DNA from 3 places in the Flavobacterium sp. Leaf359 genome. Region 2 is predicted to be linked to each of the others. Evidence: riboswitches for the same ligand, from Rfam matches in the RefSeq annotation. Region 2 holds a riboswitch; each other region holds the start of a gene.
The links. A riboswitch is a leader RNA that binds a small molecule or an ion and turns the genes downstream of it on or off. The one in region 2 is predicted to bind S-adenosylmethionine.
Positions count from the first base shown of each region.

Region 1 (10,151 bases), on a different contig from region 2:
GATATTGGCTCATGCACTACCATTGACAGGGCTACATTAGGTTCTACTATAATCAAAAAAGGCGTTAAGCTCGATAACCAGATTCAGATTGCTCACAACGTTGTAATTGGAGAAAATACGGTTATAGCTTCACAAACGGGTGTTGCGGGTTCTACCAAAATAGGCAGTAATTGCATTATTGGCGGACAAGTAGGCATAGTAGGTCATATTACTATTGGTAATGGTGTCCGTATTCAGGCGCAGTCCGGAGTGGGTAAAAACCTTGCTGACGGAGAAACAGTTCAGGGTAGTCCGGCATTAGGCTATTCTGATTTTAATAAATCGTATGTTCATTTCAAGAACCTGCCAAAGATAGTATCAGATATTGAAGCCTTAAAAAAACAAGTAACAAACGAAAATAGCATAAACAATGGTTAAACAGAAGACCATAAAGAATGAAATCTCACTAACAGGCGTGGGATTGCATACTGGTAAAGAAGTAAAAATGACTTTCAAGCCTGCTCCTATAAACAATGGTTTTACATTTGTAAGGGTAGATTTAGAAGGCCAGCCTATTATTGAAGCAGATGCCAATTATGTAGTAAACACACAACGTGGCACCAACTTAGAGAAAAAAGGAGTAAAAATTCAAACTTCTGAACACGTATTGGCAGCATTCATTGGTTGCGATATCGATAACGTTATTATTGAATTGGATGCTTCGGAACCGCCTATTATGGATGGCTCCTCAAAGTTTTTTGTTGAGGCGATTGAAAAAGCCGGAATCGAAGAACAGGATGCCGAGCGTAAAGTATATGTAGTAAAAGAAGTTATTTCTTATACTGATGAGGCTACCGGAAGCGAAATTTTGGTAATGCCATCTGACGATTATCAGGTAACCACTATGGTCGATTTTGGTACAAAAGTTTTGGGTACTCAAAACGCTACCATGAAAAGCATTGCTGATTTCAAGACAGAAATTGCAGATGCAAGAACCTTCAGCTTCCTTCACGAATTGGAAGCATTGCTGGAAAACGGATTAATAAAAGGAGGCGACCTAAACAATGCTATTGTTTATGTTGACAAGGAAATTTCTGATAGCACTATGGAAAACCTAAAGGTAGCTTTTGGAAAAGATAAGATTTCTGTAAAACCAAACGGAGTTTTAGACAACCTGACTTTACACTATCCAAATGAAGCAGCCCGCCACAAATTACTTGATGTTGTTGGAGACCTGGCCTTAATCGGAATGAAGATTAAAGGAAAAGTTATAGCAAATAAACCCGGACATTTTGTAAATACGCAATTCGCTAAAAAAATGTCCAAAATCATCAAAATAGAACAAAGAAATCAGGTACCTGTTTATGATTTAAATCAGGAACCTTTAATGGATATCCATAAAATTATGAGCATTTTGCCTCATAGACCACCATTCCTGTTTATTGACAGAATCATAGAAATGTCAGATACACATGTTGTTGGATTAAAGAATGTGACTATGAATGAAAGTTTCTTCGTAGGCCACTTTCCAGGAGCACCGGTAATGCCAGGCGTTATCATTGTAGAAGCCATGGCACAGACGGGAGGAATCCTTATTTTGAGTTCTGTACCGGATCCAGAAAATTACCTGACTTATTTTATGAAAATCGACAATGTAAAATTCAAACAAAAGGTATTGCCGGGAGACAGCCTGATTTTCAAATGTGATTTGATGTCTCCAATCAGAAGGGGAATTTGCCAGATGCAGGCCAGTGCTTATGCTAACGGAAGATTAGTAGCAGAAGCGGAGCTGATGGCGCAAATTTCAAAAACTAACTAATCAAAAAAGATTTATGAATCAACCTTTAGCATACGTTCATCCTGGTGCAAAAATCGCTAAAAATGTTGTAATAGAGCCATTCACAACAATTCATAATAATGTTGTTATTGGTGATGGAACCTGGATAGGTTCTAATGTTACAATTATGGAAGGTGCAAGAATAGGGAAGAACTGCAATATTTTTCCGGGTGCTGTAATTTCAGCGGTACCACAAGACCTTAAATTTGGAGGAGAAGATTCTTTGGCAATTATTGGAGATAATTCAACAATCAGAGAATGTGTCACCATCAACAGAGGTACAATTGCTTCCGGACAGACCGTTATAGGCAAGAATTGCCTGGTTATGGCAACTGCGCATATTGCCCACGACTGTCATATAGGCGACAACGCAATTATAGTTAATGGTGTTGCCTTAGCAGGTCACGTAACTGTAGGTAACTACGCCATCATAGGAGGTTTGGCAGCCGTTCACCAGTTCATCAGCATTGGAGATCATGCTATGATTTCCGGAGGGTCTCTGGTAAGAAAAGATGTTCCTCCTTATACAAAAGCGGCAAAAGAGCCACTTTCTTATGTAGGAATTAATTCTGTGGGATTGAGGAGAAGAGGCTTTTCTACTGAAAAAATCAGAGAAATTCAGGAAATCTACCGAATCTTATACCAGAAAAATTACAACACGACTCAGGCTTTAAGTATAATTGAAGCCGAAATGGAAGCAACTCCGGAAAGAGACGAAATTATCCTTTTCATCAGAAACTCATCAAGAGGAGTAATGAAAGGATATACAGGAATTTATTAATAATTAAAGCAAAATAAAAAACGAAATAACAAACAAATGGCAAGTACTGCAGACATTAGAAACGGATTGTGTATCAAATTCAACCACGATATTTATAAAATTGTAGAGTTCCTTCACGTAAAACCTGGAAAAGGTCCGGCTTTCGTTAGAACTAAACTAAAAAGCTTAACTTCAGGAAAAGTTTTGGATAACACTTTTTCTGCAGGTCATAAAATTGATGTAATCCGTGTTGAAACACACACATTCCAGTTCTTATATGCTGAAGGAAATGAGTATCACTTCATGAATGCTGAAACCTTTGAGCAAATTTCATTAAACAAAGATGTTCTTGATGCACCGGAATTACTAAAAGAGGGAACAAATGTAATGATCCAGATCAATACAGAAACGGATTTGCCTCTTTCTGTAGACATGCCGGCTTCTATAATTTTAGAAGTTACTTATGCAGAACCTGGAGTAAAAGGTAACACGGCTACAAACGCAACAAAGCCGGCAACCGTAGAAACCGGAGCTACTGTAAACGTTCCTTTGTTTATCAATGAAGGTGACAAAATCAAAATTGATACCGCTACAGGAGCTTACATGGAGCGTGTAAAAGAATAATTAAATTAGTAAATTTGAAAATGAGATAGCTTTTGGGTTATCTCATTTTCTTATTAGCTCAATTTCAAATCATACGACCAATATGAAATTTCCTAAAACACATACTTTAAAAGAAGTTGCTGACATTATTGACAGCAAATATATTGGCGATCCAAATTTTCCGGTTTATGGAATGAATGAAATTCATGTCGTAGAACCAGGAGATATTGTCTTTGTCGACCATCCAAAATATTATGACAAAGCGTTACAATCAGCAGCTACAATTATTCTGATTAATAAAGAAGTAGAATGTCCGGAAGGGAAAGCATTGCTTGTTTCAGACGATCCGTTTCGGGATTTCAATAAACTGACAAGACATTTCAGACCTTTTAGGGCTACTGAAACTGCGATTTCGCTTAGCGCAGAAATTGGTGAAGGAACCTATATCCAGCCCAATTGTTTTATTGGTAATCATGTCAGAATAGGAAAGAATTGTATCATTCATTCGAATGTCTCTATATATGACCATACGATTATTGGAGATAACGTAATAATTCATGCCGGAGCTATTTTAGGGGCAGATGCTTTTTACTATAAAAAGCGCCCTGAAGGTTTTGACCAGCTTATTTCCGGAGGAAGAGTTGTTATTGAAGACAATGTGGGAATAGGCGCCTTGTGTACTATCGATCGAGGTGTAACCGGGGATACCACTATTGGTGAAGGAACGAAACTGGACAATCAGGTTCACGTAGGACATGATACGGTAATCGGGAAAAAATGCCTTATCGCTGCACAGACAGGAATAGCAGGTTGCGTAAAAATCATGGATGAAGTAACCATTTGGGGGCAAGTAGGAGTTATTAGCAGTATCACAATTGGTGAAAGAGCTGTTGTTATGGCACAATCCGGTATTACAAAATCAATCGAAGGCGATAAAACCTATTTTGGCACTCCGGCCGATGAAGCCCGTGAAAAATTAAAACAATATGCCAACGTAAAGAAAATTCCGGAAATCCTTAATAAACTGAAATAAGAATGACACCAAAAGAAATCGTACAGAATTTTTACAAATCAGATGCACTTCTTGATCAAAAAATCATGGAATCTTCATTGCATCCTGAAGTTGTTTTAGACTGGAATAGTTCAAAAGGATTTTTGCAGATGAACAGGACTGAAATATTAGCCTTGTCTGCTGAACTTCAGGTTGCCTATACACGATCAAAAATTCGCATCAGCCATATTCTGGAAGAAGAAAATTTGGTTTCTGTAAGATATTCACACTATGTAAAAACATTTGAAAACCCAAGAGAAGAGATGCTTTTGGCCCATTTTATGGTAATCTGGGAAATAAAAGACGGCAAACTTTACAGGGGATTTCAAATGAGCCAACTGTCCTGATTTCTTAAATATTTAAGCATAAAAAACTTTCCTATTAGGCATCAAAACCTTACTTTTGCAACACCATTCAAAAAAATAAATTTAAAAAATATATTATGAGCGTTTTAGTCAATAAAGATTCTAAAATAATTGTTCAAGGTTTTACAGGAAGCGAAGGAACTTTTCACGCTTCTCAAATGATTGAATACGGAACAAATGTTGTAGGTGGGGTAACTCCGGGTAAAGGAGGAACAACTCACTTAGACCGTCCGGTTTTCAACACTGTTAAAGATGCTGTTGATCAGGCTGGAGCAGATACTACAATCATTTTCGTACCGCCAGCTTTTGCGGCTGACGCAATTATGGAAGCTGCAGATGCAGGAATCAAAGTCATTATCACAATTACTGAAGGAATTCCGGTTGCTGATATGGTTAAGGCTTACGCTTATATTCAAAATAAAGATTGTCGTCTGGTAGGTCCAAACTGTCCGGGTGTAATTACTCCGGAAGAAGCTAAAGTTGGTATCATGCCAGGTTTCGTTTTCAAAAAAGGAAAAGTAGGTATCGTTTCCAAATCAGGAACACTTACTTATGAAGCAGCAGATCAGGTGGTAAAACAAGGTATGGGAATCACTACGGCTATAGGTATTGGAGGAGACCCAATCATTGGGACTACTACAAAAGAAGCTGTTGAATTGTTGATGAACGACCCTGAAACAGAATGTATCATCATGATTGGTGAAATCGGTGGGCAATTAGAAGCCGATGCTGCTAAATGGATTAAAGCTGACGGGAACAGAAAACCGGTTATCGGATTCATCGCTGGTGAAACTGCTCCAAAAGGAAGAACAATGGGTCACGCTGGTGCAATTGTAGGTGGAGCTGACGATACAGCTGAAGCTAAAAAACGCATCATGAGAGAAAATGGTATCCACGTTGTTGATTCTCCTGCTGAAATCGGTAAAAAAGTAAAAGAAGTTATGGGTTAATCTCCATACAATTGATATAAAAAGCCTTGCATATTGCGAGGCTTTTTTATTTAATGACGATTTTTTTATAATTTTAAAGAATGAAACAAGCCTTTCCGCCATTAGTTAATCAAAACTCCAAAATCCTTATTTTAGGAACTATGCCCGGAGAAAAATCGCTGGAATTACAGGAATATTACGGTAATAAAGGGAACAGTTTCTGGAAGCTGCTTTTCACGCTATTTAACCGGCCCTTACCAAAAGAATATATAGAAAAGAAGCAGTTATTAGAAGAGAACAATATTGCACTTTGGGATGTTCTGGCCTATTGTGAAAGAACAGGAAGTCTGGATAGCAATATAAAGAATGAAAAAGCCAATGATTTTGAAAGCTTTTACAAGCAATACCCCAATATTAAACATGTCTTTTTTTCGAGTAAAAATGCATCCAATTTCTATGATAAATATGTAGGTCGGAAAAAAGATTTGCAGTATTCCATTTTACCATCACCAAGTGGTGCCAATGCTTCTAAAAGTTTTTTACAAAAACTGGAAGAATGGGAAGCTATTTTGGAAGCACCGAAATAATTTTAGTAAATTAGATTCCTTAGAATTATCCTTAATAAACAAAACAAAATATGTCAAACATCGACTTAATCATAGAAGAAAGGCCGCGTGATATCGGGGACTTTTTGGTAGGCAGACTATTACCTTTCCGTAAAAAAAGAATGGTAGGGCCATTTATCTTTATTGACCACATGGGACCAACAAAAATGGGACCGGATCATTATATGGATGTAGGCCAGCATCCGCACATTGGATTGGCAACATTGACTTTCTTGCTCGAAGGCGAAGTCATGCATAAGGATAGTATTGGCACTGTACAGAAAATAGCTCCGGGGTCTGTAAACTGGATGATTGCCGGAAATGGTGTAACCCATACCGAAAGAACTCCCGAAGAATTAAGACACGGAAAAGAGTATATGATGCATGGTTACCAAATATGGGTAGCACTGCCAAAAGACAAAGAAGATATGGAGCCGGAATTTCATCATTTTGACAGGAACGATCTGCCAAGATGGAAAGACGAAACGGCAGAATTTACATTAGTGGCAGGAAAAGGATACGGTAAAGAATCACCGGTTCCGGTACATTCTGATCTGTTTATGGTCGAAATCAAAACCCAGGATGAATACCTTCTCCATACAGAAGGACAGCTTTTTGGGGAAATTGGAATCTGTGTCGTTGAAGGCGCTGTTCAGGCCTGTGATAATCATGTTGGGAAAGGAAATATGTTGGTGTCAAAATTGGACAATGCCTGTTCCATGACGCTCAAACCAGATACCCATATTATTCTTTTTGGTGGTCAACCGCTTCCTGAAGAGCGATTTATCTATTGGAATTTTGTGTCTTCCAGCAATGAAAAAATTGAAGCGGCGAAAGAACGTTGGAGAAAAAAAGAATTTCCGAAGGTAAAAGACGATAATAGCTATGTCGTCATGCCGGAAGTTTAATTCAAATAAAAACAAACCAAAAAGCCTCTCTGTTAACAATTCAACAGAGAGGCTTTGTTTTTGCAGATAATTTAATTGCGCGGAAGATTATTAAATATTTGTAAAAAACACACTTAAGGTAAATATAATTTAAAAATAGACCTATATTTGCATCCGTTATCACGAATCTCATAAAGAGATAGCAACCTGCAACAACAAGCAAGGTGCTAAAACGATAAGCCAAATCCTTTGGAAAAAATGTTGCCATTCCACACTTTTTTCGGTTTGCTTTTCGTCGTGAGCTTTATTAATTTTTAAGCAATCGATGATGAAACATCTTATTAAAACTAAAGGTTCTATTGTAGCCTTATTGCCCTTTTTCGTTTTTATTTTTACATTCCTTGGTGCCGGAATCCTACTCAATGACTTTTATGCTTTGCCGTCTCCAATAGCAGTAACTTTTGGGATAATTACAGCCTTTTTACTTTTTAGAGAATCTATTGAGGCAAAAGTTGACACGCTGATAAAAGGCTGTGGAAATAATCAAATCATCACAATGTGCCTTATTTATCTGCTGTCCGGAGCTTTTGCTGTCGTTACCCAGGCAATGGGAGCTGTAGACGCAGTTGTAAATTTAGGAATCAGTACAATAGACACGGAGTATTTCCCATTAGGCATTTTTTTAATAGCCTCATTTTTATCAACTGCAACAGGAACTTCCGTCGGCTCGATAGTAGCCTTAGGACCAATCGCCATCAGCCTGGCAGACAAAAGCGGTGCTTCCATGCCTTTAATTGCCGGTTCGTTACTGGGCGGCTCCATGTTGGGTGACAACCTGTCTATCATATCAGACACGACAATTGCTGCCACACAATCACTTGGATGTGAAATGCGTGATAAATTTAAAGTCAATCTCTTTATAGCGCTACCGGCATCTATTATTACGATACTGTTACTGTTCTATCTGGGGATTAATTCAGAAATAAGTCCGGTAACTATTGAAAAAGAGAGCTACGAACTGATTACAATAGTACCTTATATTCTTGTAATTGGTTTGGCGGTTTCAGGCTTAAATGTTTTTATAACCTTATTGATTGGGATATTGGTCGCGGGAATTATCGGTTTTTTTCAAAATGATTTCACTGTACTGAGTTTTTTACAGAAAAACTATGAAGGCTTTTTAAGTATGACCGATATATTTCTATTATCAATGCTAACGGGTGGACTGGCCGCTTTAGTTGAAAAAGCGGGAGGTATAGATTATGTTCTGCAAAAGATAAAGTCAAAAATTAAGAGCAAAAAATCAGCGCAAATGGGAATAGGTACTTTGGTTAGTGTTACCAACCTGGCTATTGCCAATAATACTGTTTCTATTGTAATTACCGGAGCCATTGCCAAAGAGATTAGTGATGAATATGAACTGAGTCCTAAAAAAACAGCAGCGATTCTCGATATTTTTTGCTGTATAGTGCAAGGAATTCTTCCGTATGGGGCACAAGTACTGCTGATTTTAAATTTTGCCAAGGGACGATTGGATGTGATTGACCTGATTTCAAATGCATGGTATGTTTATATATTGCTGATTTTTACGCTAATTGCGATTTATAGCAAAACATGGAACAAAAGGATAGATAAATTCCTGAAAGTTTAAAGGCTTGTCTTACAGTATTGCGATTGAATTCTTATATTTGTCACTCAACAAAGACAAACTAAATATATTTTATAATGAAATTACTAGAAGGAAAAACAGCGATCATTACAGGTGCCAGCCGAGGAATTGGTAGAGGAATTGCAGAAGTTTTTGCAAAACACGGTGCAAATGTGGCATTCACTTATAGTTCATCTGCTGAAGCGGCTAAAGTTTTGGAAGATGAATTGATAGCGCTTGGCGTAAAAGCTAAAGGATATCAGTCTAATGCTGCTGATTTTAATGAAGCACAAAAACTAGTAGATGATGTAATCGCAACTTTTGGAACTATTGATATTTTGATTAACAATGCAGGAATCACAAAAGACAACCTGCTGATGCGTATTTCAGAAGAAGATTTCGATAAAGTAATTGAAGTGAATCTGAAGTCTGTTTTCAATATGACAAAAGCTGTTCAGAAAATTATGCTTAAAAACCGTGCAGGTTCTATTATAAATATGAGTTCAGTAGTAGGAGTGAAGGGTAATGCCGGACAAACCAACTATGCGGCTTCAAAAGCCGGAGTTATCGGATTTACAAAATCAGTTGCTTTAGAGCTTGGTTCAAGAAATATCCGTTGTAATGCAATTGCTCCAGGTTTTATTGAAACTGAAATGACAGGAAAACTAAACGAAGATGTTGTTCAGGGTTGGAGAGATGCTATTCCGTTAAAACGTGGCGGAACACCTGAAGATGTAGCAAATGCTTGTCTTTTCTTAGCTTCTGATATGAGTGGCTATATTACAGGACAGGTTATGAACGTTGATGGTGGAATGCTGACTTAATAAAAGCTTTTATAAGCAAAAGACAAATTAAATCAATACTTTCTTCTAAGGTGTAAAGTCCTAATCTTTTGATTTTACACCTTAGATTTTATATGAAGTTTAAATGAAAGATAGTTTTGGTATAGGGATAATTGGTGCTATTATAGTAGTTCTTGGAGTGATATTCATTGTAGCACGTCTTGAAATAGGCTTTATAACAGGGCAAATAATGGTTTATTATGGTTTGCTGTTGGTTGCTTTGGCAATACTGATTTTTATAGTGAGAAAAAACAAGAAGAAATGATTTTTCTTGATATGAATCCAAAATCCTTCAGATATTAAATTAATATAAAAAATGACGACAAACACCATATTATTACTCTTACTTTCAATACTAATAGCAGGAGGTTTGTCTTTTTTCCAATACTTTTTCAGGTCTAAAAATAAGTCGAAAACCCAACTGCTTTTAGCCTTTTTACGTTTCTTTTCTATTTTTGGCATCTTACTCTTGCTAATCAATCCCAAAATTACAACCAGTACTCTTGAAATAGTAAAAACGCCATTACCTGTTGTTGTTGATAATTCCAGTTCTATAACAGAATTAAAAGCAAACGAAACGGCTTTGGAGATCCATAAAAAACTGGTTTCTGATTCAAGACTACAGGAAAAATTTGATATTCAGTC
Region 1 covers NZ_LMPW01000015.1:324,066-334,216, reverse strand. The annotation lists gene lpxD (UDP-3-O-(3-hydroxymyristoyl)glucosamine N-acyltransferase) at 1-417, shown strand, start outside; gene ASG38_RS16860 (bifunctional UDP-3-O-[3-hydroxymyristoyl] N-acetylglucosamine deacetylase/3-hydroxyacyl-ACP dehydratase) at 410-1,798, shown strand; gene lpxA (acyl-ACP--UDP-N-acetylglucosamine O-acyltransferase) at 1,812-2,597, shown strand; gene efp (elongation factor P) at 2,634-3,200, shown strand; gene ASG38_RS16845 (UDP-3-O-(3-hydroxymyristoyl)glucosamine N-acyltransferase) at 3,283-4,212, shown strand; gene ASG38_RS16840 (nuclear transport factor 2 family protein) at 4,215-4,577, shown strand; gene sucD (succinate--CoA ligase subunit alpha) at 4,673-5,545, shown strand; gene ASG38_RS16830 (DNA-deoxyinosine glycosylase) at 5,626-6,111, shown strand; gene ASG38_RS16825 (pirin family protein) at 6,162-7,037, shown strand; SAM-I-IV-variant riboswitch at 7,189-7,285, shown strand; gene ASG38_RS16820 (Na+/H+ antiporter NhaC family protein) at 7,342-8,667, shown strand; gene fabG (3-oxoacyl-[acyl-carrier-protein] reductase) at 8,742-9,488, shown strand; gene ASG38_RS16810 (hypothetical protein) at 9,592-9,771, shown strand; gene ASG38_RS16805 (hypothetical protein) at 9,823-10,151, shown strand, end outside.
Region 1: another riboswitch for S-adenosylmethionine. It lies ahead of ASG38_RS16820 (Na+/H+ antiporter NhaC family protein); the one in region 2 lies ahead of ASG38_RS14155 (homocysteine S-methyltransferase family protein).

Region 2 (10,151 bases):
GTAACAAACGGTGGGCCTACCGGCGATAATTCTGACTTAATTGGAATTGATACTTTTGAAGTCAGCAGGGCGTTGAGCAGAGATGATTTCTTTGCAAACAACTTTAGCATGTATCCTAACCCGTCCACAGGAATTGTTAACCTGTCCGGTAAAAATAATGTGGCGATTAATACGATCCAGCTTACGGACCTGAATGGAAGAGTGGTAAGAAATATAAATGCAAATGGTGTTTCAGAAACACAAATTAATATTTCTGAATTGACTTCCGGAGTTTATTTCCTGAACATACAGACTGATTCCGGTACGGGTACTACAAAAGTAGTGAAGAACTAATATTGTTTAATGGATATATAAAAAAGGGTAGTTTTTTATCAGGCCGATTTTTTAACTAAATTGAAATTGTGAAATAATTCCTTTTTTTGTTATATTCGGTACGTATTAACTAAATTTTTTATGAGAATGCTTTTGCTTGCAAGAGGCTATTAATCAAAATCATACTTCGAAAGAGCCTGCTTTTTTAAGTAGGCTTTTTTGTTTTTTTAATGGTTTTGGTGCCAAATATCAAAAAGGCTATATAAACAATATTGTGATAAAAGTTTTTCTTAACTAATACAGCAGCACTATTTTTTAAAGTTAAAGTGCTGATTATTAGTATAATTTTTTATTGTACGCCTCTCTTTATAAAACATCAGTTTTTTTGTTTGAAAATAAAATAAATGTTAAATTTTTATTTTGTGCATTGTCAATCCAAAAATAGTTCTGAAGTTTGTACCATCAAAAAGAAATAAAAATGAGAACTATTATTTGTCATACGTACTGCAAGATGTGGAAAATTTCCGCAGGAGGTACTATTGCCAAATTTTAAGTTTTTTAAAATATATAGCAAAAAAAGCCTCTGTTGAATTACAGGGGCTTTTTTTTTGAAAATAATTCTTTGAGAAAATAAAATAAAAATGAACACGATAACAACGATTATTTGTAAAAAACATATGTGGATGTATTGCCACCTAAAACTCCATTGCCAAAAGCGAATGACGTAATCTCTTTATATATTCAAGTGTGAAGTCCTTTTGGTAAACCGTCCAAAAGGACTTTTTTGTTTTAAGTCTCAATTATAAATCTCAAAAAAAAATAAAAAATATGAAAGCAATAAATGTATTAGGATACTCAAGAAATAATGAGCAATTCGTAGTGAAAACACAAAATTCTGATGTCAGAATAAGCAGGAATGAAAAATTTCCGGAACTGGAAGGGCCAAGTCCGTTTGAATATATACTTGCAGGATTCGCAGGATGTGTCAATGCGGTGAGCCAGCAGGTAGCTTCAGAGTTAGGCATCAACCTAAAGTCGTTACAGGTAGAAATAACCGGAGTTATAAGTCAGGAAGAAAGAGTAGGCTTCAGCAAAATCGAAATCGTGCTAAAGCCAACAACAGATACTTCGCTTCAGGTACTCCAGAAGTGGTTAAAATTAGTACAGCAAAAAAGTCCGGTTTACGACAACCTGGTCAATTCAACACCGGTCGAGCTGATTTTATACAAAGAATATAATTATGCAGCATAAAGCATAAATCGCATTTGTTTAGTTTGTTTTATTTGTTTGTTTGTTGAAAGACTGCTTTTGATTGCCAGTCAAAAGCAGTTCTTTTAATCAAAAATCTTCAGAACCATGTCAGTTAAAAAAATAAATATCATTCTCTTCGGAATAGAAGAGACAGGGAGTTCTCTCATAACTGAGGTGCTTTCCAATCAGGAATCACTCCTTGAAAATAACAATCTTGATTTGAGATTGCCGGTAATAACCAATTCCACCGTAGCCTTCTTTGAAAAACCAACAGTAAGAAATTCCTGGGAAGCCAATTTTATCCAATTTGCCGTTCCTTTCAAAATAGCAGATATAATTAATTTTGTTCAGGAAAACGAACTCGAAAATCTTATTGCTGTCGATACCTCAAATACAGAAGACATCCTTCCTGATTATTTCGACCTGCTCCAGAATGATTTTGATATCATTAGTGCTAATCCATTGGTGCAGGCATTTTCGGCAGATTTCAAAATGGCATTAAACAACAGTATCAAAAAAACGGAAAAAGATTTTGTCTTCGTAAACCCAAATGAGAAGCATCTTTCCCCGAAACTGCTTGAACAAATTCTAAAAATTGCAGCCAAACAAAATTTTAGGATAGCGGTATAATTTCTGCAAACTATTGCAAAAACCAAACATATTGCATTACTTTGCAGTGTTCTTAAAAATATTGATTGTTATCACGAAAGGCGGAGGGATTAGACCCGATGAAGCCTTAGCAACCCTTTAAGCTTTAAAGAAGGTGCTACATTCTACCATATTATTGGATAGATAACACACGAAAAATCTACTTTTTTTCTCCCTTTTCCTGACAACATATCGATACTTTTTTCAACCATTCATGGCCTGGGATTGTTTTTTCTATGCCATCGATTTTTGAAAAATACATTAGGACTTTTAGATTCATCAGAATCTTGAATAATCTAATAATAGTAAAAAATGTCAGGCATACACAAAGCTATCAAAGAAAGAATTCTCATCCTTGACGGAGCAATGGGAACCATGCTCCAGCGGTATAATTTTTCGGAAGAAGATTTCCGTGGTGAAAGATTCAAAGAATTTCCGCATCTGCTGAAAGGCAATAACGACCTCCTTTCATTAACCCAGCCAAAAGCAATACAGGAAGTCCACCGCCAATATTTTGAAGCCGGAGCAGATATTGTAGAAACCAATACCTTTTCAGGAACAACCATAGGTATGGCAGACTATCATTTGGAAGATTTGGTTTATGAATTAAACTATGAATCGGCCAGACTGGCCCGAGAAATAGCAGATGAGTTTACGGCAAAAAATCCGGATAAACCACGTTTCGTGGCGGGTTCTATAGGACCTACTAACAGAACGGCAAGCATGTCTCCGGATGTAAATGACCCCGGTTTCCGTGCCGTGACCTTTGATGAATTACGCATTGCCTATAAACAGCAGGTCGAAGCCCTGATTGATGGAGGTTCCGATATTCTGCTGGTAGAAACCATATTTGATACCCTGAATGCAAAAGCAGCACTGTTTGCCATTGAAGAAGTCAAAGAAGAAAGAAATATAGATATTCCGGTCATGGTTTCCGGCACGATAACAGATGCTTCAGGAAGAACACTCTCCGGCCAGACCGTAGAAGCATTCCTGATTTCCATTTCTCACATTCCGCTATTGAGCGTAGGATTTAATTGTGCTTTAGGAGCAGACCAGTTAAAACCTTATTTACAACGACTTTCGCATAATACCACATTCAATGTTTCGGCACATCCCAATGCAGGTTTGCCCAATGCTTTTGGGCAATATGACCAGACACCGGAAGCTATGCAGGTTTTGATTCGGGAATATCTCGAAGATAATCTCATTAACATAATTGGAGGATGTTGCGGAACAACCCCGGAACATATCCGCCTGATTGCAGAAGTAGCAAAAGAATATTCACCCAGAATTGTAGAACCGGTTTAGACTGTAGAAAAGAATAAGAAAATGGCAGATGTCGATTGTAAAAAATACTTAAGATTATCAGGTCTCGAACCTTTAATCATAACACCCGAAAGCATTTTTGTAAACGTAGGAGAACGTACGAATGTTACCGGTTCCCGAAAATTTTTACGCCTGATAAAAGAAGAAAAATACGAAGAAGCATTGGATATTGCCAGGGCTCAGGTAGAAGGAGGCGCACAGATTATTGACATTAATATGGATGAGGGAATGCTTGACGGCGTTCGCGCCATGACAATTTTCCTGAATCTGATAGCTTCTGAACCAGATATTTCCCGCGTTCCGATAATGATTGACAGTTCAAAATGGGAAATTATCGAAGCAGGACTAAAAGTAGCCCAGGGGAAAAGTGTTGTCAATTCTATCAGTCTAAAAGAAGGAGAAGAAAATTTTATTCGTCAGGCAAAACTGATAAAAAAATATGGTGCAGCAGTCATTGTTATGGCTTTTGACGAGACAGGACAGGCAGACACCTATGAAAGAAGGATAGAAATCTGTAAGCGTTCGTATGATGTTTTGGTAAACAAGGTAGGTTTTCCGGCAGAAGACATCATTTTTGACCCGAATATTTTTCCCGTTGCAACCGGAATGGAAGAACACCGCCGGAATGCAGTAGATTTCTTCAGGGCTACCAGATGGATTAAGGAAAATCTTCCCTATGCAAGTGTCAGCGGTGGTGTAAGCAATGTTTCATTCTCATTCCGCGGTAACGACAGGGTACGTGAAGCAATGCATTCGGCGTTTTTGTACCATGCTGTCAATCACGGTATGACTATGGGAATCGTAAATCCGGAAATGTTGGAAATCTATGACCAGATTCCCAAAGATTTGCTGGAATATGTTGAAGATGTCTTGCTTGACAGGAGAGATGATGCCACAGAAAGACTTTTGGCATTTGCAGAAAATATAAAAGGAGATACAAAAGAAGTTTCAGAAAAGCAGTCACAGGAATGGCGTTCGCTTCCACTTCAGGAAAGATTGACACACGCTTTGGTGAGAGGAGTTGATGAATTTATTGATGCTGATATTGAAGAAGCCAGACAATTGGCTACAAGGCCTATTGAAGTCATAGAAATCAATCTAATGACAGGAATGAATGTAGTAGGAGATTTATTCGGAAGCGGGAAAATGTTTTTGCCGCAAGTAGTAAAATCAGCACGTGTCATGAAAAAGGCGGTTGCTTATCTGTTGCCATATATTGAAGCGGAAAAAGACGGAAGTTCCAGTTCAGCCGGAAAGGTTTTGATGGCAACCGTAAAAGGTGATGTTCATGACATAGGGAAAAACATAGTGGCGGTGGTTTTGGCTTGTAATAACTATGAAATCATTGACCTTGGTGTCATGGTACCATCCGAGAAAATTATTCAGACAGCCATTGAGGAAAATGTAGATATAATAGGACTAAGCGGATTAATCACGCCTTCTCTGGATGAAATGGTCTATCTGGCAAAACAGATGGACAGGCAGAATGTCAAAATTCCAATAATGATTGGTGGAGCAACCACTTCAAGAGCACATACAGCCGTAAAGATTGCTCCGGAATATAGGGAAACAGTAGTTCATGTCAACGATGCTTCGCGTGCTGTTACTGTAGCCGGAAATCTCATAAATAAGAATACCAATCAGGAATATTTCAAGAGCCTGCGTATGGAATATGATGAGCTTCGCGAAGGTTACCTAAGTCGGAGCCGTGATAAAAACTTCTTAAGCATAGAGGAAGCCAGAAAAAATAAGCTGCAATTGGACTGGACTAATTTCACTCCGGCAAAACCAAACACTATAGGAACAAAAGTCATCGATGTAAAATTAGGAGAATTGGTCGATTATATCGATTGGACACCATTTTTTAGAACATGGGACCTGCATGGAAAATTTCCGGAAATACTAAAAGATGAAATTGTTGGCGAACAAGCTAAAGTGTTGTTTGCGGATGCTCAGGACATGTTGCGCCAGATTATACAGGAAAACTGGTTAGAAGCAAAAGGCGTGTATGCAATATTTCCTGCCAACCAAATCAATGATGATGATATTGAATTACGGGATGAAAATGGAAAGCTTCTGCAAACTTTCCTGACTTTAAGACAGCAGTCTGCAAAAACAAAAGGAGCACCCAATATTGCCCTGTCTGATTTTATAGCGCCAAAAGATTCCGGAATTACAGATTATATAGGAGCATTTTGCGTAACGACAGGTTTTGGAGTAGATGAAAAAGCGGCGGAATTCGAAAAAAATCTCGATGATTATAATTCCATTATGGTCAAAGCATTGGGCGATCGTTTTGCCGAGGCTTTTGCCGAATATTTACATGAAAAAATAAGGAAAGAAATCTGGGGATATGCTTCTGACGAAGTATTAAGCAATGAAGCCCTGATTAAAGAAGAATACAAAGGAATCCGCCCGGCACCAGGATATCCTGCTTGCCCGGATCACTTGGAAAAACCCACTATCTGGAAATTATTAAACGTAGAAGAAAATATTGGCGTGACTTTAACCGAAAGTATGGCGATGTGGCCGGCATCTTCGGTTTCCGGTTATTATTTCGGACACCCAGAAAGCAAATACTTCGGACTGGGAAAAATTAAAAAAGATCAGGTCGAAGACTATGCAAAACGCAGGAATGTTTCCTATGAATATGCCGAAAAATGGCTAAACCCAAACATCGCAGATTAAATTAGTTGTAAAGTCATCAAGTCGCAAAGTCATCAAGTCATCAAGTCATCAAGTCATCAAGTCGTCAAGTCAAAAATCAAAAATCTGAAATCAAAAATTTAAGATCAGAAATCTAAAATCTGAAATCAAAAACAAATGAAAGTAACAGAACATATAGAAAAAGCCAATGGCAAATCGCTTTTTTCTTTCGAAATACTACCGCCATTAAAAGGGCAAAATATCCAGTCAATTTTTGATAGCATTGACCCGTTAATGGAATTCAAACCGCCTTTTATTGACGTGACCTATCATCGTGAGGAGTATGAATACAAAGAATTGCCCAGCGGTTTATTGGAAAAAAAGATTGTAAAGAAACGACCGGGAACAGTTGGTATTTGTTCGGCAATACAAAACAAATACCAGGTTGATGCGATTCCGCATATTCTTTGTGGCGGATTTACAAAGGAAGACACGGAAAATTTCTTAATTGATTTGGACTTTCTCGGAATCCAAAATGTGGTTGCCTTGCGTGGTGATGCCGTAAAAAATGAAACCTATTTCAAGCCGGAAAAAGAAGGAAACCATTATGCTTCTGAACTTGTAACACAGATTACCAACCTCAATAAGGGTATTTATCTGGATGACGAATTGCAAAATTCTTCATCCACAAATTTCTGTATTGGTGTAGCCGGATATCCTGAAAAACACATGGAAGCACCAAGTTTGGATAGCGATATCTATTTTCTGAAACAGAAAATAAAAAACGGGGCGTCCTACATCATTACCCAGATGTTTTTTGACAACAAAAAATTCTTCGACTTTGTTGCCAAATGCAGAAAAGAAGGCATCACGGTTCCTATCATTCCGGGATTAAAACCTATTTCAACCAAAAAACAATTGAATCTGGTGCCACATCGTTTTAAGGTCGATATTCCGGACGAACTTATTATGGCTATCGTACGGGCTAAGGATGCGGATGCTGTGAAGCAAATAGGTATAGAATGGTGCATTAGCCAAAGTAAGGAGTTAATTAAAGAGGGAATACCCGTTTTGCATTATTATTCAATGGGGAAGTCGGAAAATATTAAGGCAATAGCCAGAGAGGTATTCTAAATTAGGTCTTGCAAGATTGTTTTAATTGGTTATTTTTGAGTCTTATAAAAAGTTTTGTATGCTGCAAAAATACCTGTCTCAAGAAAAAATCGCCTGGTTTTCTATTGTAATTGCCATTCTGGGAATTTTTATTCCCATGCTTACAATTGACTACAATACCGCTTCAAAGGAAATGGTATATACAATTGGCTTCATAAAATACATTTTCCAGTCAATTCATCTTACCATTTTTGATCTGGAAGATTTTTATACGTTCAAGTTAGGAACAGGTGACGGCATGTATATGCATTACAATCTGTTAAATGCATTTTTTTATGTTTTGCTGATTTTAGGGGCGGTGTTCTATTTGAGAAGTAAAGCCAAAGAAACAAGATTGCTACGCTTTGTTTATTCTGTAATATTCATAACAAAAGTTTCTTCTTTTATTTTGGGTCTTTTTTCCATTGTTTTAATGGAAAATACAACAAATTCTTTGGGCGTTTTCCTATATGTATTATGGTTCATGGACTACGTTGTTATGGCTTTCTATGCTTACCTCGCTTTTTCAATACTCAAGTACATTGAAATGGGAAAAACATTCGAAACCATTGAAAGAACCTATGAAACACATACCAGTGTTACTCTGGTTGAGGCCGGACGTTGGAGAAGATTTTTCCATCTGATTATGGATGACTTCATAATGATTCTTGTATTTTCTGCCTCATTCGAATTCTTCATCAGAACAGAGAAGTTACAGACTTTTGTATCTGCCTTACAAAATGGATTAGGTGATAGAGTAGCTTTTATTATAATTTTTGCCTTTTTCAGGGTGTTCTATTATGCCATTTTTGAATCCGTTTTAGGAGTAACCTCCGCAAAAATGCTTACGGAAACCCGAGTTACAGATGAGGAAGGGAATAAACCACCCGTAAGTTCTATACTAAAAAGAACATTTTTAAGATTGGTCCCATTTGAAGCACTTACCTTTTTTACACCTTCCGGACTTCATGACAAATGGTCGGAAACCTATGTAATTAAAGAACAAAGAACAGGAGTTAGCGGAGCATGGTATCTTTTAATTGTTCCGGTTACTATTGTGGTGGGATTACTCATCGCTTTTGGAATTTATAAATATGAATCCCTGCAGGCCGAAAAGAAAGAACAGGCTATTATTCAGCAGAATAAAGAAGTTTTTGCCCACAAATTAAAAAATCTGTCTACAAACGATTTTATAAAACTGGAATCACTGGACTATGCCAATTCCGATATCTATTTAAAAACAGAAGAAATAAAACCGGACGGAATAGTGTTCTTGATTCTTGATGCTCAAAAAGATTATTCAGAGGCAAAGGGGCCAAATTTTAACGAATACTCTGTGCCTGATTTTTTGGAAAAGATTTATGCTATTGAAAAAGAAAGTGCCAAAAAAGTGACCATTTCCAAAGGTCAGCTCGAAAAGGCAATCGAATTAAATGCAGGATACAGTTACTCAAATCAGGATACGGAAAATGCCTTAAATATTGGCGATGGTAAAAAATATTCGATAAAAAGTATTGAAACCTATTTTATGCCCCGTCTAACGCTTATTGATAATTATTCAAATGATAAAATAAAAAATGTCATAGTGACAAATGAAGGATGGAAGGCAGAACTGATAAAAATTTCCAATGCGCAATTGTATTCCGGACAACCACCAATACCTTTATATAAACAGTCCCAGGCTGTAATTACGATTCCACAGGCTGAAAATTATAAATTTCAGATTACGATAAAAGATACCTTAGGAAGAATATTTTCCTATGAAATATCAAAAGAAAAAGAATTGGAAGCCGTAATTAAAAGGACAAAATAAGTGCTTAAGAAATTATATATTTTTATTTTTTCGATTCCATTAGCTGCTTTTTCCCAGGAAATAAATGGGAAATATACAGTTGATGTCAATTATTTTTATGGAAACATTTTACCGCACAATAGTACTATCAAGCACCTGATTACGGAACATCCGGAAGGTATGCTGATAAGTTTTAACAGAAAAACATTTGGCAATAAGGAATGGGAATCTGAATATAATTTTCCGGATTATGGGGCATCTTTTCATTATGAAAACACCAAAAATCCCGTTTTAGGTGATTTGTACGGGCTTTATGCACACTACAATTTTTATTTTTTAAACAGGAGCCTGATGTTTCGTGTTGGGGAAGGAATTTCGTATAATACTAATCCCTACGATAAAGATACCAATTTCAGGAATATGGCTTATGGAACACGTTGGATGACATCAACTTATATAATGCTGAATTACCACAAAGAGAATCTTTATAAAAACATAGGCTTGCAGGCGGGAATTAGCTTTTTTCACCATTCTAATTCGAATATGGCCTCGCCCAATACAAGTACCAACACATTGGCTGTAAATCTTGGGGTTAATTATTCTTTTGAAAAAAGTGAGAATCTGAAACGGATGACTATAATGTATGATACAATACAAAATTTTAAAGAACCGGTTCGATTCAATATTTCATTCCGTTCCGGAAGGAATGAAAGTGATATTATTGGTAGTGGAAAATTTCCTTTTTATGTATTGTCTGCCTATGCAGACAAACGCCTTTCCAGAAAAAGCGCTATCCAGTTTGGAGCTGATTTTTTTATGATGAAATATCTGGAAGAATACATCAGATATAAATCTGCTGCCTATCCTGATTACCATCTTGACCCGGATACGGATTATCGTAGGGTAGGAGTTTTTGTAGGACATGAACTTTTTATCAATAGGCTCTCAATTGAAGCACAGGCAGGATATTATGTTTATGCACCATTTGGTTATTTAGGACCATTTTATCAAAGAATTGGTT
Region 2 covers NZ_LMPW01000013.1:372,772-382,922, forward strand. The annotation lists partial or broken gene ASG38_RS14135 (T9SS-dependent choice-of-anchor J family protein) at 1-333, shown strand, start outside; gene ASG38_RS14145 (OsmC family protein) at 1,141-1,563, shown strand; gene ASG38_RS14150 (hypothetical protein) at 1,669-2,193, shown strand; SAM riboswitch class I at 2,259-2,362, shown strand; gene ASG38_RS14155 (homocysteine S-methyltransferase family protein) at 2,524-3,522, shown strand; partial or broken gene metH (methionine synthase) at 3,541-6,228, shown strand; gene metF (methylenetetrahydrofolate reductase [NAD(P)H]) at 6,364-7,320, shown strand; gene ASG38_RS14170 (RDD family protein) at 7,379-9,151, shown strand; gene ASG38_RS14175 (acyloxyacyl hydrolase) at 9,152-10,151, shown strand, end outside.

Region 3 (10,151 bases), on a different contig from region 2:
GAAGATTGCCCTGAGCCTTGGAGCCGATTATGTGGCAACCGGACACTATTGCAGAAAAGGAGAAATTGAAGTGGATGGTAAGCCGGTATATCAATTACTCGCCGGGGTTGATGGTAATAAAGACCAATCCTATTTTCTTTGTCAGCTTTCACAGGAACAATTGGCCAAATCTTTATTTCCTATTGGAGAATTGACCAAACCTGAGGTTAGGGAAATTGCAGCCAAAATGGAACTGGTTACAGCAGAAAAGAAAGATTCGCAAGGATTATGTTTTATTGGGAAAGTACGCCTTCCGGAATTCCTGCAGCAAAAATTACAGCCAAAAGATGGATTGATTTTTGAAATCGGAGCCGATCAGGAAATCTATAAAAAAGAAAAAACGGAGTTTAATTCATTAAAGGAAGAACTTGCTCATGAAGCGGCATCCATTCCTTATGCCCCTGAAATGGGTAAAGTAGTTGGAAAACACCAGGGAGCCCATTATTTTACAAAAGGGCAACGTAAAGGACTGAATGTAGGCGGAACTGTAGAGCCTCTTTTCATTATTGAAACCGATGTAGAAAATAACATTATTTACACCGGACAAGGAAATCACCATCCGGGTCTTTATAAAAAAGCGCTCTTTGTAGAGCGTTCTGAAGTGCATTGGATACGGGAAGATTTGGCATTGAAAGACGGCGAAACAATGGAAGTAATGGCGAGAATCCGTTACAGGCAGCCATTGCAAAAAGCCACATTGCATCAGTTTGAAAACGGACTGTATGTTGCTTTTGAAGAAGCCCAGTCAGCCATTACAGAAGGACAATTTGTTTCCTGGCATTTAGGAGAAGAACTGATAGGTTCTGGGGTAATAGCCTAAGTTTCTGAGGTACTAAGCTCCTAAGGTGCTAAGTCTCGTGCTTTTGTATGCAAAAGAGAAATCATTGAAAACAGGCTTTTTGGAATTGCTTCCATTTCGTTCAGATTTCCCAAATCCGCGTAATTATTTTAATCCGTGTTCATCCGCGTTCTAAAATACGAAGTTGATTAATGAGGTGTTAAGGTTCTGAGGGACAAAGTTGCTAAGTTTTTTAGCGTAAACTTTTCGATTATTATAAAAAGTTATAACCTATCATAAAATAAAAACCCGACAATCACTTGTCGGGTTTTTTTGAACAAAATATATAACGAACAAAACTAAACAGCTAATTAAGCAATATCCAACAGCACAAAAGACTTGTCGATACTCTCATCAAAATGGATATTTCTTAGTTTTTCCAAAGAAATAGTACCTGTAATATAACCGGATTCATGATTCAGATAGGATTCGTCTATAGCAGAAAAATGTTTCTTTAAAGTAACCGCATCTTCTATCTGGTGCCTTAGGAAAACTTTCAGATTAACATCGTCAGACAGGCTGTAATCTTCCTGCTGCGCAATTTTTTTATACTCGTATTGATAATCATAGCTCAAAGCTGAAATATCGCTTAACACAGCCGAAGCCGTTGGATGTGCTCCGGCACCTTTGCCCACAAAAAACTGTTCGTCTGCAAAACTGGTTTTCGTAATCACACCATTAAAAACATCATCAACATTAAACAGACGGTCTGCAGAATCCACAAATTTCGGAATAACGAAAGCAGTAATGTTTCCGTCTGTATTTTTAAAAGCCTGCGCAACTAATTTGATTTTTAACCCTTTTTCACGGGCATATTTCAATTCCAATCCGCCAATATTATCAATCCCGATATTCAGGAGATTTTCAGGTCTGGCAATATATCCGAAAGAATGAGCCAAAAGAATCAACAGTTTGTATTTGGCATCAAAACCGCCGGTATCTAAAATAGGGTTGCTTTCTGCAAATCCTTTTTCCTGAGCTTCTTTTAAAGCTTCCTCATACGATAAGTTCTCCTTAAAAGTCTTGGTGAGTATATAATTGGTTGAACCATTCACAATACCCTGTATAGATTCCAAAAGGTCGTTATCATAGTATTCTTCTAAATTCCGGATAATAGGCATGCTGGCGCAACAGGCAGCTTCATAAAGTAAGGGCACCTTGTGTTTTCGTTGCAATTCCAATAATTCTTCAAAATGCTCTGCAATCATTTTTTTGTTGGCAGAAACTACTGCCTTTCCACTTTTTAAAGCGGTTTTAACGATTTCATAAGCCGCATCCGCATCGTCAATAAGTTCTACAATAACATTGATTTCCGGGTCGTTGAAAATATCATTTTTATCGAAAGTGAAGTTTTCGGCTGCAATTTCGCGTGGTTTGTTTTTATCCTTGACACAGATTTTTCTGATGTCTGCTTTTAACCCCGGTGTTTTCTGCAAAACCTCATACAATCCGAAACCCACACATCCGAATCCAAATAATCCTATATTTAATTTTTTTCTTGACATTGTTCGTGCAATTAATTTTTATGGAATTCAACAGTAGCATTTTCCTTCACAGCATTTTCCAATGCCTGTTTTATGTCGGCAATTAAATCATCAGCATCTTCCAAACCCACAGAAAGTCGGATTAGGCTGTCGGTCACGCCAGATTGGTATCTTTTTTCAGCAGGAATTGATTTATGAGTCATTTCACATGGAAGGCAACACAGGCTTTTCACACCACCTAAACTTTCAGCCAACTGGAATAATTTCGTTCCCGATACAATTCTTGAAGCCAGTTCCTTATCGTCAATAACCAAATCAAAAGTCACAACACCTCCAAAATATTTCTGCTGACTTTTGGCAATTTCATGATTGCGGTGGGTTTTCAAGCCCGGATAATAAACATTACGGACTAGTTTTTCAGTAGTCAGGAATTCGGCAATTTTTTGTGCATTTTCAGCATGCTGCCTGATTCTTAAATTAAGGGTTTCAATACCGCGAATAACCAGCCAGCTGTCAAACGGCCCTAAAATAGCACCGGAAGCATTCTGGATGAATTTAATTTTAGCGCCTAATTCTTCCGTAGCAGTAATGACCAGACCGGCTATCAGGTCACTGTGTCCTGAAATATATTTTGTAGCACTGTGAACAATTAAGTCGGCACCAAAATCAATTGGTTTTTGGGCGATAGGAGAGGCAAAGGTATTGTCTACGCAGAACAGGATGTTGTTTTCTTTTGCAATTTTTCCAATGGCACGCAAATCTGAAATCTTTAATGTTGGATTGGTCGGAGATTCAATCCATATCAGGGCTGTCTTGTCACTGATGGCATCAGCAACGTTCTTTGCATCGGTTGCATCAACATACGTTACCTGTATCCCGAATTTTTCATACACATGGGTAAACAGGCGGAAAGCACCTCCGTAAATATCATCTACGGCTATGATTTCGTCTCCGGCCGATAGTAATTTCACTACTGCATCTATCGCAGCTAATCCGCTGGAAAAAGCATAACCGTTGGTTCCGTTCTCCAGTTTGGCTACCAGGTCTTCAAGAACTTTTCGTGTAGGATTATTGCTTCTGGCATAGTCGAAACCTTTGTGAACGCCTGGAGCATCCTGAACAAAAGTAGAAGTCTGGTAAATTGGCACCGAAATGGAACCTGTTAGTTTATCAACCGGAATGTAGTTTAAAATTTGAGTTTGCTCTTTCATCTTGATTCGTTTTTAAGATTTAATATTTTTTGCTTTTAAAAAAATATTCGAAACCAGATATCGGAAAGGGCATAAAATAAAAATGCTCCTCCGATAAGTCAGAAGAGCAAATAATATCTCGAGTTATTATGTACTATTTTCTAAGCTTATCTTTCCCTGCCAAAGCAAGGGTTGAATGTGGCACCTTATCCTCAAAAGGACAGGTTGCCAAGACGTCATAGGGTCAATTCCCTCGGTCTTTCTGGATAAGAATAATCTTTTAAAGAACTTGGTTGCAAATTTAGAGTATAAATTTTTTAAAAACCTAATAAAAAATAAAATATTTTATATTTAATTGATTTTCAATGCATTGAATTAGATGTAAAGGGCTTTAAATAGTCAGCTTTAAAGTGTTTTATAAAATTTCATTTTCGTAAATTTGACATTCATATCTAAAAAATATTGATTTGAATTCAAAAATAACCCAAATTATTCCCCAGCTTCCTTCTTTAGACTTTGAAAAATCCAAACAATTTTATCAGGAAATTTTAGGCGGTAAATTAGTAGGTGAATATGAAGACCTTTTAATTTTTTTATGGGATGATAATGAAATACACCTTTGGAAATGCAATGAAAAAATAGTTCCGGAAAATTCAAGCTGCTACATTCGGGTAAATGATATTGAAGCTGTTTTTGAACGGTATAAAAAAATTCTTGGAGATAAGATAGCACTTAAAAACCAGCCTTGGGGAATGCGGGAGTTTTATATTATTGACGATAGCGGCAATTTGTTTAAGTTTGGACAGCCAATTCAATAACTTATGAAAAAAATTACTTTTTTAATAGTCTTGTTGTCAGGTTTCTGGGCTGTGGCTCAGGAAGATGCCTGGGTTTATTTTACAGATAAGCCCGATGCCGCCCACTACATGGCAAACCCACTGGAGATGCTTTCGCAGCGAGCACTTGACAGAAGAACAAGACAGAATATTGCATTAGACGAAAAGGATGTCCCTATTTCCGTATCGTATATTAATCAGGTGACGGCTTCGGCAGGAATTACAGTCAAAGCCAAATCAAAATGGATGAATGCATTGCATATCAGGGGTACGGTAGAAGCCATTCAAAACCTCGAAACCCTCACTTTTGTCGACCATATCCAGTTTGCTAATCCAACTTTGAATACTGCGGGCCGTGCCATGCGTCAGTCGCAATTGGCAAATGGGAATAAAAATTTAGAAACTCAGGTAAGTTTCGGATATGGAACATCGGCCAACCAGATTCAGATGCTAAAAGGCAATCTGTTACACCAGCAGGATTTTACCGGAAACGGAAAAATAATCGCTGTTATGGATGCCGGTTTTCCCAATGTAAATACTGCCCAACCTTTCCAACGACTTATTACCAATAATAAAATTTTAGGTGGTTACGATTTTGTAAACAGAAATACGAATTTTTATACAGGTGGAACACACGGTACCTTAGTACTTGCAACTATGGGCGGTTATGTTGAAAATCAATTAGTTGGAACCGGGCCGGATGCTTCGTATTATCTTTTTATAACAGAGGATATTTTGGATGAAAATCCGGTTGAGGAATCCTATTGGGTTGAAGCTGCTGAAATGGCAGACAGCCTTGGTGTTGATATCATTAATACTTCGCTGGGATATTTCATATATAACAACCCGGGTTATAGTTATGAATATGCTGACATGAATGGCACAACAGCCTTTATTTCACGTGGTGCAGATATTGCCTTTTCAAAGGGAATGATTTGTGTTGTTTCGGCAGGCAATTCAGGAGCAGGGGCTAATCCTAATATTTCGGCGCCGGCGGATGCGGTTAATGCGCTGGCGGTAGGTGCTGTAGCGCCGGATAGTAGTTATGCCGGTTTCAGCTCTATCGGGCCTTCATTTGATGGCAGGGTAAAACCTGATATAATGGCACAAGGGCAGCAGGCTGTGGTTTCTGATACATTCGGAAATATTGTTACTGCTAACGGAACCTCTTTTTCGTCGCCTATAATTTCAGGTATGGTAGCTTGTTTATGGCAGGCTTTTCCAGATAAAACAAATGTGGAAATTATACAGCTAATAAAACAGTCGGCCCATTTATATAATACGCCCAACAATCAATTTGGTTATGGGATTCCGGATTTTAGCAGGGCATTAGCTAATGCTTTAGATACTCCTGTTTTTTCTGAAAACTCATTTTTAGTATATCCAAACCCGGCTAATTCTGTTGTCAATCTTGTCATTCCGGAATCTTATGAAGAAGTCCGGATTTTTATTTACAACCAGTTAGGACAAGAAATAATGAATAGTAAAATTAAAAGAGAAAACCCGGTTTTTTCTGTAGAAAACCTGCAATCGGGTATCTATTGGTATAAAATCAAAGCAGGCAATAATTATAAAACAGGAAAATTGGCTGTTAAATAGTATCTTTAAAAACAAAACAAATAATAAACCATAACTAAATTAAATGAATAAGATTACACAGCTTTTCAATATTCAGTATCCAATAGTTCAGGGTGGCATGATATGGAACAGCGGTTATAAGTTAGCAAGTGCGGTTAGTAATGCCGGAGGCTTGGGATTAATAGGAGCAGGGTCAATGTATCCGGATGTCCTTCGGGAGCACATCCAGAAATGTAAAAAGGCGACAGATAAGCCTTTTGGTGTCAACGTTCCGATGCTCTATCCGAATATTGAAGAAATCATGAATATTATTGTAGAAGAAGGCGTAAAAATCGTTTTTACTTCTGCAGGAAATCCTAAAACATGGACTGCTTTTTTAAAAGAAAAAGGAATTACAGTCGTTCATGTTGTCAGCAGTTCAAAATTTGCCCTGAAAGCGCAGGAAGCAGGTGTTGATGCTGTTGTTGCTGAAGGTTTTGAGGCAGGCGGACATAATGGAAGGGAAGAAACGACTACATTAACTCTCATTCCGATGGTTCGCGAAAAAATACAAATTCCATTGATAGCTGCAGGAGGAATTGCAACCGGAAGAGGAATGCTGGCGGCGATGGTTTTGGGTGCCGATGGCGTTCAGGTAGGAAGCCGTTTTGCCGCATCAATTGAAAGTTCGTCCCATGCTGATTTTAAACAGACAATTGTTGATTTGGAAGAAGGCGGAACCCAGGTGACTTTGAAAGAACTGGCACCGGTACGACTAATCAAAAATAAATTCTATCAGGATATTCAGGAGCTTTACGCCAAATGTCCGACTACAGATGATTTGAAAGTTTTGTTGGGAAGAGCCCGCGCTAAAAGAGGAATGTTTGAAGGCGATTTAGTGGAAGGCGAACTTGAAATTGGCCAAATTTCAGGACTGATTCACGATATAAAACCCGTAAAAGAAATTGTCGAGAATATGGTTTCAGAATTTGAAAAAGCAAAACAGGAAGCTGTTTCTTTATAAAAGAATCCCTTTGCAGAGCAAAGGGATTCTTTTTTAATTGATTATCTGAACTTTACACCAAAAAATAAACCCAGGTTTATGTTTTCTTTCTTTGCGGCTCTGCGCCTTTGCGTGAAATAGTTGCTCGCAAAGACGCAGAGCCGCAAAGTTTAATAGTAGAATCGTTAAAAGTTACCTTTTTGCCATAACTTCCCGATAGTCATTGTTTTTAATCATGACCAAGATTATAGATCTCCATGATGTTTTTCATGATGCGGTCAATATCCAGTTTCAGGTCAATCAGTTTTCCGGAGTGAATGTCAAAAACCCAACCGTGAATCTGAAGCCCTCTTTCGTTGTATGCTTTTTGCACTTCGGCAGTTTTAACCAAATTAACACACTGCTCCTGTACATTTAATTCAACCAGCCTGTTGTATTTTGCAGTTTCATCTTCAATAGCATTCAGTTCATTTTTATGCAGTCTGTATACATCGCGTATATTTCGAAGCCAAGGATTGAGTACACCCAAATCTTCAGCCTGCATGGCTGCTTTTACTCCTCCGCAGAAGTAATGCCCGCAAACCACAACATGGTTGACATGCAAGTAATTCACGGCATAATTCAATACAGACATTACGTTAAGGTCAATACTGATTACCATATTGGCGATATTTCTATGTACAAAAACTTCTCCGGGAGAAACACCCATCAAATCTTCTGCAGTAACACGACTGTCAGAACATCCAATGTAGAGAATATCCGGATTTTGTCCCTTTGATAAGTTTATGAAATAGTCCGGATCTTTTTGCAATTTTTCAGCAATCCATTTTTCATTATTTCGGAATACTTTTTCTAGTTCCATAGTATACGATATAGTTGGAAGATTTTTATAGGATAAAGATAATCAATTAACATAAATCCGAAAAAAAAAGTCACGTTTCAAAAAACATTCCTGAATATAAATTGGCTGGATAACCCGAATAAAACGGTGCTGTCCCGATTGTTGCAACAGCACCTTTATATCACAATCAGATTTTATCTTTTATAATAAGCCACTATACTTGCTTTTGCCAATGTCTGGTTCCAAAGGTTAAAACCGACTACTGCCGGGTTTGTATTTTCGTCCAGTCCTAATTTATCGGTTTTTAAGGCATATACAGTTATAATGTATTGGTGAAATCCGTGTCCTTTTGGTGGACAGGGACCTCCGAATCCTTTGATGCCATAGTCTGTAATACTTTGGATAGCTCCTTTTGGGGCCAAGTTCAATTGTACGCCCGCATTGGTCACAAGTTCTTTTGTACTTGCAGGAATGTCAAATACAACCCAATGCCAGAATCCGCTTCCTGTCGGCGCATCGGGATCATACATGGTAATAGCAAAACTTTTTGTTCCCTCGGGTGCGTTTTTCCATGATAATTGAGGTGATTGATTGTCTCCGGAACAGCCAAAACCACCAAACTCCTGTATTTTTGTAGCTTCTCCTCCAAGATCTTTACTGGATAAGGTAAATGTTTTTTGTGCAAAAAGTGGGACTGAGAACAGCAGGGAAACTACCAGAATAAAGTTTAATTTTTTCATTTTATTACGATTTTAAAATTTTAACAAAGTTAGTTTTCGCAATAAAGGAGGAGCTAAGAGAGATGCTCAAAAACTGTTGCCGGAAGTTCAACTTTTATGATGCTGCCCCGGCGTGGTTCCATATTTTATTTTATAGGCCTGAATAAAACTGGATAAGTTCTCGTAGCCCACTTCGAAATAGATTTCGGTTGCACTTTTGTGTTCTTTGCTAATCAGGTGATGGGCATATTCAAGCCTTTTATTCTGAAACCATTTTACGGGCGATTGTGCGTACTGTTTTTCAAATTCGCGTTTGAAAGTAGAAATACTCATATTACATAAAAAGGCCAGTTCTTTTAAGGTTAGTTTGTTGAGTTGGTTACTTTCTATGGTGCGGATAAATTTTCGGGTACTATCATTATTATTTGAAATAAGAGAATTCAGAAAATGAGTGCCGTGTAATTCTGTGAGATATAGCATTATTTCCTGAAATTTAACCTCCAGCAGATTGTTCCTTATTTTACCCGAAAGTTTTAAGATGACAGTAAGACTCTGAATAAAGTTCCTGATAAATTCATCGTATTCAAAAGCATGTACGGAGCTGTTTTTCTGGAAATCTGTATTGGTGAATTCTATACTTTCTATAAATTTTGAAAGAGCAGTGTCCGAAAAGAAAAACAGCAGACTTCTGTAATTATTCCTGTCAGATAATTGTTCTGTCATGAGGCAGTGCCCCGATTTCATCAAAACAAATTTCGAGTTGTTTATCGATAAAGAGGAATTGTCGAATATAACGTCTTTATAACCTTCTAACAGAAAACTAAAAGTGTTTTGGTTGAGTATGATTTGTTGTTTGGAAATTTTCCGGGATGAGGAATAATCAAAAATCTGGACGGGTAGAGAGGTGTCTATAAGTAATGCATCAGGAATTGTAATACTATTCATGGCTTTCTGGCTTTTATGCTATATGTGGATGTTCTATTTTTTCAGTCAAGATTAGATTTTGAGATACTTGTTAATTGAAAGTCTACCGTTAGACCTTACAGTTTTGCCCCTAATGCAAAACGTGTTTATGCATCATTTTTTGCGGGTTCGTAAATTACCCTTTTTGTTGTTCAAAATAAAAAATTTCTTAAATGCCATACCAATTTTTCAAGAACTTTTATTGAACTAAAAGTGTCTTTCAGGGCTTGCCCAACTATTTTTTTAATTCCAGAAATATAAAAGCCAAAATCAAGACGCTTTTTTACAGTTTCTGCAGCAATTAATTGTTTTTTAATGTTTTATGTAGAATCTGAATCCGATGTCATATTCATTTTTGTCTTAGTCCACACAGCCCATAAATTTTTAAAGCTGTTATTAGTCGTTGAGTGAATTGACACCTTGTGCTTTTAATTTTTCGAGATGGTCTTTCATTGTCTTAACCTGGTCTGCCGGGTGTCCTTGCCAAATGGTTACTTCTCCAACCACCTTGAAAGGTTGCGTTGAACGATATGATTTTGTTGGATTTCCCGGGAATTTTTTATCAGTCAAATCCGGGTCATCTTCTATTTCACCAGTAGGCTCTACCAAATAAATTCTTTCCTGTCCTTCACCAAAAGCCAGTTCGGCACCCCAGATTGCAGCATCCAATGTTGCGGATAA
Region 3 covers NZ_LMPW01000012.1:514,233-524,383, forward strand. The annotation lists gene mnmA (tRNA 2-thiouridine(34) synthase MnmA) at 1-859, shown strand, start outside; gene ASG38_RS10725 (homoserine dehydrogenase) at 1,189-2,382, opposite strand; gene ASG38_RS10730 (PLP-dependent aspartate aminotransferase family protein) at 2,394-3,572, opposite strand; SAM riboswitch class I at 3,716-3,824, opposite strand; gene ASG38_RS10735 (VOC family protein) at 4,019-4,369, shown strand; gene ASG38_RS10740 (S8 family serine peptidase) at 4,373-5,986, shown strand; gene ASG38_RS10745 (nitronate monooxygenase family protein) at 6,030-6,968, shown strand; gene ASG38_RS10750 (carbonic anhydrase) at 7,177-7,809, opposite strand; gene ASG38_RS10755 (YbhB/YbcL family Raf kinase inhibitor-like protein) at 7,983-8,528, opposite strand; gene ASG38_RS10760 (AraC family transcriptional regulator) at 8,616-9,452, opposite strand; gene arr (NAD(+)--rifampin ADP-ribosyltransferase) at 9,867-10,151, opposite strand, start outside.
Region 3: another riboswitch for S-adenosylmethionine. It lies ahead of ASG38_RS10730 (PLP-dependent aspartate aminotransferase family protein); the one in region 2 lies ahead of ASG38_RS14155 (homocysteine S-methyltransferase family protein).